2 regions of the Paenibacillus sp. J22R160 genome follow, and region 1 is predicted to be linked to the other one. Evidence: a T-box and tRNA genes for the amino acid it is inferred to sense, from the RefSeq annotation. Region 1 holds a T-box; the other holds one or more tRNA genes.
The links. A T-box is a leader RNA that pairs with one kind of tRNA and senses whether it is charged. The one in region 1 lies ahead of ileS (isoleucine--tRNA ligase), so its partner is inferred to be a tRNA-Ile.

Region 1 (4,429 bases):
CCATATCATTTTCAAGTGTCGCATCGATTGCGGCTTCATTCACTTTCGGGTAATCGGCCAAATGAACGCTTCCTTCACCGCCAAGATTGCCGAAAATATCCTCCGCAATGAGCGGGATATAAGGTGCTACCATCTGTGCTAAGGTGACCAGGACTTCGCGCAGTATTTGGTACGCAGAGACTTTGTCCTCCGTCATTTGACTGCCCCAGAAACGGTCGCGAGAACGGCGAATGTACCAATTGCTTAGCTCATCAACAAAGGCTTCCATATGCTTGGCTGGGTTCAGGAAATCATAATCCTCCAGCCCCTTCAAGACGTTCTGAAGGGTCGAGTTCAATCTAGAAAGCACCCATCGATCTAATTCGTTCTTGGAAGCTTGCTTCGGATAGTCTTCGGCCTTATATTGATCAATCATGGCATACAACGAGTAAAAAGCGTGCGTATTATTGATCGTATCTACGACTTTAGACTTCGCTTCGGTCACAATCTGCTTCGAAAACCGCTTACTGTTCCACGGCGCACTATCAGCAAGCAGAGCCCAGCGGAAGGCATCCGCACCGAATTCCTCAATGATTTCCCAAGGGTCGATAACATTCCCTTTACTCTTGGACATCTTCAGACCATTTTCATCCAAAACATGACCGGTTGAAATAACCGCTTTGTAAGGCAATTTTCCGTTATACAAGGTAGATACGGCCATCAAGCTGAAAAACCAGCCCCGTGTTTGGTCAATGCCTTCGCAGATCATATCGGCCGGATACTGATCTTCGAACAGCTTCTCGTCACCGAATGGATGATGATACTGGGCGAACGGCATCGAGCCGCTATCGAACCACACATCGATCACTTCCGGCGTCCTTACCATGGTTCCTCCGCAAGAGCAGCGCAGTTTTACAGCATCCACATAGGGTTTATGCAGGTCCAGACTGTCATCGATGGGTGTGATGGATTTCTCATACAGGTCTTTCCTGCTGCCTGGCGCATACTCTGCCCCGCAATCCTGACATAGCCAGAGGTTCAGCGGAGTGCCCCAATAGCGGTTTCGGCTGATATTCCAATCGACAAGCTCCTCAAGGAATTTCCCGAAACGGCCCTCCCGGATATGGGAAGGGTACCAGTTCACTTGGCTGTTGTTCGCAAGGAGCTGGTCTTTCACAGCCGTGGTTTTGATAAACCAGCTTTCCATCGCATAGTAGAGGAGCGGAGATTTACAACGCCAGCAAAATGGATAGCTGTGCTCATAACGTTCCTTAGCAAACAAAAGACCGCGTTCTGACAAGCTTTTGACAATATCCACATCGCAATCTTTAACAAAACGCCCGGCAAAATCAACTACCTCATCGGTATACCGTCCAGCAAGATTCACGACATTTACGAAATCCAGGTTATGCTGGCGGCATGTGCGGTAGTCATCCTCCCCGTGTGCAGGCGCGATATGAACGATACCGGTACCACTCGCATCACTTACGTAATCCGCATCGACAACCATATGCCCGCGATTCACAGAGATATAGCCAAAAGGCGGCTCATAGGAGGTTCCTACGAATTCCTCCCCTTTGTGCGTAGACAGGATTTCATAGTCCTCTTTTAATACTTTTTCAGCAAGGTTTTTGGCAATGACATAGATTTTACCGTTCTGTTTGGCTTTCACGTAGTCAATATCCTTGTTGACCGCAAGCGCAACGTTCGCTGGAAGTGTCCATGGGGTGGTCGTCCAGGCAAGGAATATTTCCTGCCCTTTCGTGCTGCGAAACTCCGCTGTCGCGCTCAAATCTTTGACATCTTCATAACCTTGAGCCACCTCATGCGAGCTAAGCGTCGTCTGGCAATCAGGACAATAAGGGCTGACCCGATGGCCTTTGTAGAGGAGTTCTTTTTTATGAATTTCGGATAAAATGTGCCAAACACTCTCGATATAATCATTCGTTAATGTAACATAGGGATTATCCATGTCTGTCCAGTATGCGATTGCTTCTGTCAGTTCCCGCCATTGTTTCTCATATTCGAACACGCTGTCTTTGCACTGTTGAACGAATTCGGCTACTCCATAATTTTCAATTTCTTGTTTCCCCGAAATACCCAACTGCTTCTCCACGCCAAGCTCGACGGGAAGACCATGTGTATCCCAGCCGGCTTTTCGCACAACGCGGTAACCTGACATTGTTTTGTACCGGCCGATAAAATCCTTAATTACACGTCCGAGCACGTGACCGATATGCGGCTTTCCATTGGCTGTAGGCGGCCCCTCATAGAAGACAAAGTTCGGTTTGTCACTCCGATGATCGATAGAAGCGCGGAATGTTCCGTTTTGTTGCCATTGATTCAGGATGCGCAGCTCGCGGGTCCTTGCTTTTTCTTTGACATCCACTTTTCTCATACAGGACATCCTTTCCCTTATTAGAATAAATACAAAAAAATCCCGTCCCCTAAGGGACGAGATTGTATCTCGCTATACCACCCTTGTTCCGATTGATCCATAACTAGACCCTCGGTACCTCCGTCTACGTACCATCATACGCGCCCCATGTAACGGCAGGATCCCGGGTCAGCTTACTCCAGTGGCTTCAGCTTTCCTTCTCGGAGAGGATTTTCGGCTAAGTCTTGAACGTTGGCTTTCAGCACAGGACCAACTCTCTGGGGAACAAGGGATTAGCTTACTCGATCTCGTCAATGAATTTACTCAGAACATTCAGTTAACTCATTTCTACACCTTTTTAGATGAATTGTCAAATGAATGACGGAAAAAGGGCTCACGGCCGAATCTTTATTTATATCCAGACTTTACCAAGAAGTTTTCCTCCGCGGATGGGATAATGACTGTATCCGTTAATTTAATTTGAGGTGGAGGTAATTATCGTGTCAACGTTTACAATTCGCACGATGCGGCAGCCTGATGATTATGCAGCGGTCTCACCGCTGTTGAATCTGATCTGGTCAGAGCCGACAACGGCTGAACGACTGCAATCAGACGAGGATAGCATTCCTCCGGGCAAGCTGCATTACAATGACGATGGTGAGCTGATGGGATGGGACCGTCCCAAATGGGTGGCGGAAGATGAACACGGGCGAGTGGTCGGTTACGCGATTTGCTGGCGAGCACCATGGACGGAGCCCGGAGCCTTAAGTCATACGCTTGTTGTTCACCCAGAGAATCGCGGGGTTGGGATCGGAAGAGCCTTATTCGATGCGCTTCATCAATGGGCTGCTAAGGTCAAGGCTACACGATTAATCGACTACATGAGGGAAACGGATGAGAGATCGCTTGCTTTTGCGCAGCGCCGTGGCTACATCAAGGAGCGGCACACGTTCGAATCCGTGCTGGACTTGGCAGCGTTCGATGGCGGTTCATTGTATGACGCGATAAACAAAGCCGAGCAAACGGGGATTCGCTTCATTACATTAGCGGAAGAGCCTGTGGAAGCTGGTGAGAACAAGCTTTATGAGCTGTATAAAATCACTCATCCGGATATTCCCGGCTACTCCGGCAGCTTTCCATGGTTTAATGAATGGAAAAAATGGACCCTCACGCAACCCGGTGTGCGTCCGGAGTGGATTCATATCGCCAAGGATGGCGATCGTTACGTTGGCGTTGTCACGCTCCAACAGAACGAACAAACACGGGCTATGTATCATGAGTATACTGGTGTGCTTCCCGAATACCGTGGCCGCCGCATAGCACTCGCCTTAAAGATGCTCGGTATACAAACCGCCAAAGCATGCGGTGTCCCTTATTTAAGGACACACAACGATTCAATGAATGCACCCATGCTGCGAATTAACCGTGATCTGATCGGTTTCCGTGCGGAAGCTGGGAGTTATAAGATGGTGTGCGAACTCAAGTGAGGACCCTGTGCGAGGAAACTTGAGGTTTGGAGGAGAGCTTGCAGGATTTCGTGTGGATCCATTCCTTATGATTAACGCCGATTTCTCCTGCTATATTCTGCAATTGTTCCACCTTCAGCCCAGTAACTGGAATTTCTCCAGCTAATCCGACCAGATTTAGCAGTTTCCATCCGCAAATCGAAGATTTAGCAGGAGCTTCTCCCGCTATTCCATTCCCCGAGCCTTCGCATTGCAGATTAACGGTAGATTTTCCTGTTATTTCCGGCCACTAGATATCGTAACAGTATCTGATATAACGCCATGCTACCCCTACAATAAAAAGCGCGTTCACCCTATGGAGTGAATGCGCTTTTTATTAAACGTCCATGTTTACCCATGAACCCTTAATTTCTTTTTAATTTTAGATGCAAGCAATTCAAGCAAGATAGCAAACGCAAGGATGAGATATGTAATAGCTCCGATTTCCTTCACATCATAATAAAAGGAACTGGCCATGAACATATCGAACCCGATGCCCCCTGCTCCAGCTGCTGCCCCCATAGCCAATGCGACAGCGAAGTTGATCTCGAATCGCATGAACGTCCAT
Region 2 (4,429 bases), on a different contig from region 1:
TTATCTGATGTGATCAATGGTCAATCCAAGGCTTATGATCTGGAGTTAGAGGTCCCGAATCCTGACGGCAAGTTGAAACCGGGTTCCAAAGCTCAAGTCGAGCTTACCAAAGATGATGAACAAATCGTACCGGTTATCCCGAGTCTTAGTATCGTCCGCGAAGGCGGCGACAGCTTTGTTTATATCGTGAACGGTGAAACGGTTCAAAAGCGCAAGGTTGAGCTTGGTCGTTTGAATGAAACGAATCAAGAAGTGTTATCTGGTGTTAAGGAAGGCGAGATGCTCGTGATTTCCGGACAGCACCAGCTGAAAGATCAAGATAAAATTAAAGTGAGCAACTAGCTCGAGCTCAAGGAGGAGAACTACGTGAATAAGAAAATGAAGAGATCGCTGGCCACCATTGTACTATCCGCTGCACTTTTAACTACCGCTTCTTTTCCTGCATGGGCTGCGGTGGGTGTGAGCTCGGCAGTTTTCGCTCAAACAAGCACGAACACCAGTTATTCGCTGACAGATAAAGTTGAAGTGGAGATTAAAAGCATTCTCAACGAGCATGAATCGGATACAACGAAGCTAGGAGCAGTCATTCGCATTAAAAATACAACCGATAAAATAACTCGTGTGCCTGATTTTGAATTGCGCGTTCGTATGGCGGATGGCATTGAATATACGTTGCAGCCAAGTGCCAAAAATCCAAAGTCTATTCTGCCAAAGACACAGCAAGAGATTAGTTATCTGACGAATGTAGAACGTAGCGATAATGCTGAACTAAGCGAGCTTAGCTTTGTAGATGTTGATTTGGAAGTGTATCCCAAAAAAGAAACAACACTTCTGAGCCTTCCGGTTGACGCGGCGCTCGTGTGGAATGGCAGCGACAGCACGATCACCAAATCCTCCGCGCTTCTGAAGTGGGGAGAGCCTTTCACACTGCCGTCTCTGAGGTCATCTGTAGGTTTCATCCCAGTGGATATCCATAAGGAAATCACAGCCAAAGGCGTATCAACGGTTGTGCAAATTCAAGTAGTAAATTCAACGAATGAACGTTTAACAGTTCCGAATTTCGGAGTCGACGGAAAAACAGAAAGTAAGGTATACTCTGGCAATCGCGCCGAAGCTTCCGTAGTGCTTGATCCAGGTGAGAAAAGGTATATCCATGTCGTTATCCCAACCGATTTGGACACAGAATTTACGAGTTTGAATGTCGTGACGCCTGAGAGTTTCTTCGCCTCGCAGGGTGAGGGCAAATTACAAGAAGAAACTTACCGTGTAGGGCGTGCGAACATTTTACTGCCTATTGGAGCAGCGACACAAGGTGTTATTCCGGCTCCAACCTACACGTTAGGAACACCAGTCAAGCTGGATTCAACGAATAAATTTGTACCATCCAATGTCGATGTGTCGCTTGTTGAACTGCATGTCACAAACAATGAAGATGATGGATTCAATACGGCAGTTGCCAAATTTAAACTAACAAATAACAGCGACCGCCCGATCCCTATTCCTGCGATTCAAACCGAGCTTATAAGTAAAGATGGTTATGCTTATGGAGGCAAAAGACAGGCGGCAACAGCTCTTAGTGTTGTTCCCAAGGCTTCTTATGTTGTCAGCTACTCCTATTCTCTTCCTGCATCAGAAACAGGCGAGGGCTTGAAGATGAACCTATACAGCCAGCAGGCAAGCGGAGAGACGACGTACAAATCATTGCTCGCAACGGCGAAAGTACCTGTCCAGACAAATAATCTGGCCAGTAATGTTCTTAACGTATACCCTTACGAAATCACTATTAAGGACTGGAGCCTCTCAGCTATTTATCTAGCTGCAATGTCATACGACTACAAGTTGAAGCTGGATCTGGACATCAAAACAGATAAACAAGTGACAGTGGATAAGTTTAATAGCAAGCTTTCCTTCGAACTTTTTGATAATGTCGGTAATCCGGTTGGAAAAACGACAACAGACTTATCAGGTGAAGGAAGAATGTACAGTGGTTCGAACACCATTGACTTTAATGCGAGTTCTAGTCAACTAGATTTCCCGATTCAAGTCAAAGTATATGAGACCTTTACGAACGAATACGGAGAAACGGTCAAACGATTCCTTACATCTTTCAAACAATAATGGTTCAATGGTTAAACCGCTTGGTGGTGCATGAAGCACTGCTAAGTGGTTTTTTCGTTTTTAGTGCGCAGTCAGGATGTGCAGGAGATGAGACTCATAAGACGGCCTGCTTTTGGATAAGATAGGATTATCGATTCAAATAAAACGGAGTGATTGCGATGAACTGGATATATTGGGCAAAATTATATGATTCCAAGTTTCAAGCGGGCTGTTTGGCGAAAAGAATGGAAGAAGACTGGTGGATTTATGGGTATGAGTGCCCGCAAGAAGTAGAAGTTTTCAAGTCGAAGAAGGGACGTTTCGGCGTTCGTTACAATACGTAATTTCCTGCATTTTATCTAAAAATTAACGCTTGACTTACCACTCGCGCTTAGTGTATATTTATTTTTGTCGCTGTTGAGCGGCAAACATGACGCGGGGTGGAGCAGCTCGGTAGCTCGTCGGGCTCATAACCCGAAGGCCGCAGGTTCAAATCCTGCCCCCGCAACCAAATTTTATTTGGGCCTATAGCTCAGTTGGTTAGAGCGGTCGGCTCATAACCGATTGGTCGGGGGTTCGAGTCCCTCTGGGCCCATACGATCAAAACCCTTGATTTATAAGGGTTTTTGTTATTTCTAGACATCAAACAAGCCTCTCATTCTCATCATAAATTTGATGGAAATGAGGGGCTTGTGTTTGGAATACCTCGCATGCAGTTCGGACAACAATGTTAGGGTACGTGGTTTAAACCCTACCTAAATTCTTGCGTATGAACTTTAGCATGCCGATATTCATCAGGTATACGGCCATATATACAGGGAAGGAATAGATCAGCCTCCAGCCTTTGTAATGAAACACTTCCGCCCATACGGATAGTCCCTCAAGGCCCGTTGTAATTAAAGCGCAGACAATCAGATACAGGACCAATCGCATCCCCTTTAAATTCCATCGATCATAGAAGTAAATGATCACATAGGCGGAAGGTGGGTAGCAGAACAAGTACAAAATAACGTCGAACCATTCGTACTTGCTAGAATCATTAACATCGTACAAATCCAGTGGCATAGATGCTATACTCAAATCGACCACAAGTCCAAGATAGAAGTTGAACAGGAACACATACCAGATTACGATCGACGGAAAGCGACGCTTTAAAAGCAGCATAACCAACATGGATACCAGCGAGGCACCAATAATGAACCATTCATTTCTATCGAAGGATTCGGGTGCGACTAATATCATGACGCGCTACCTCCATTCTTGCGTAATGGATATAGCCTTAGCAGCCAATCGAACATCTCAGTCAGCACGAGAATACCGGCGTAGAGCAGAATGTTATACAATTCTTTCCAACCCGTATAATGCAAGCAACCGAGGATTCTAAATAGGAATGTTATAAAAGATAATACAAGAGCGCAAATAATTATGCTTAGCAGACGACTGCCCCGTATTCCCTTCGCATTTGCCATGTAGTAAAAATGCCAAGCTATTAGCATCGGAAAAATAATAATTTGACTGACCCTCATAACAATGACGTCCAGCGGATGCTCGGAGATATTTTTTAAACTCAAATTGATGTCGATGATATAGATGGACTGCTGCAGCAAGACCGAGGCGAACATAATGATCGCCGTCAGTTCGATGACGTGAAGTCGACGCTGCAGTTTGGGCCATGAGATGACAAAGAAGACGATCTCAACGAACAGAATCAGGCTTAAGATAAATGCAACGAACATAGCGGTCCTCTTTCATAATTAGACTATACTGGTAAAGTATTCGTGCGATGCGATTTTTTTATGCTAGAAAATCTTATTTCGTAAATTAGTTGGTTTGAGTGCTCAGCTCATGTTATTTTATTTTTATGACTTCTGCTTACGTTCACCGATTCAAAAAAATTGCAAAGGAGCTGCTTGTTATGTGCCGAAATATTAAGCCGCTTTTTAACTTCAATCCAGTTGCTACAGATGCTGAGATTCAGGCGGCTTCCCTACAATTCGTTAGAAAAATTTCGGGTTTCACCGCGCCCTCCAAGGCCAATGAGGAAGCTTTCAACCGAGCTGTTAGCGAGGTGTCGCTAGCTGCACGCCAGTTAATGGATTCACTCGTCACTCATGCAGAGCCGCGCAATCGAGAAATCGAAATCGAGCGTGCACGCGCTAGAAACACCAAACGGTTTGGAACCGTAAAAAAACTGGAGTCTTAACAAAAAGGCTTTTACCTACTTAGGTAAGAGCCTTTTTGTTGCTTTCTTTTCATAAGCAACTCATTTGAAGTGTAGCAATCTATTGTCTATGAGCATATGATGTAACAAACTAGTAGAAATTAGGTGATA

Region 2: it has a tRNA-Ile gene. The T-box ahead of ileS (isoleucine--tRNA ligase) is inferred to sense a tRNA for this amino acid. The anticodon was not compared.

What each region holds. Positions count from the first base shown of each region.
Region 1 covers NZ_JCAUAU010000033.1:25,711-30,139, forward strand. Annotated here, with positions in the region: gene ileS (isoleucine--tRNA ligase) at 1-2,377, opposite strand, end outside; T-box leader at 2,427-2,680, opposite strand; gene AC58UW_RS32095 (GNAT family N-acetyltransferase) at 2,857-3,843, shown strand; gene AC58UW_RS32100 (PhnE/PtxC family ABC transporter permease) at 4,213-4,429, opposite strand, start outside.
Region 2 covers NZ_JCAUAU010000002.1:197,912-202,340, forward strand. Annotated here, with positions in the region: gene AC58UW_RS04215 (efflux RND transporter periplasmic adaptor subunit) at 1-342, shown strand, start outside; gene AC58UW_RS04220 (hypothetical protein) at 367-2,118, shown strand; gene AC58UW_RS04225 (hypothetical protein) at 2,277-2,441, shown strand; tRNA gene AC58UW_RS04230 (tRNA-Met) at 2,532-2,608, shown strand; tRNA gene AC58UW_RS04235 (tRNA-Ile) at 2,619-2,692, shown strand; gene AC58UW_RS04240 (hypothetical protein) at 2,842-3,339, opposite strand; gene AC58UW_RS04245 (hypothetical protein) at 3,336-3,833, opposite strand; gene AC58UW_RS04250 (DUF2277 domain-containing protein) at 4,013-4,300, shown strand.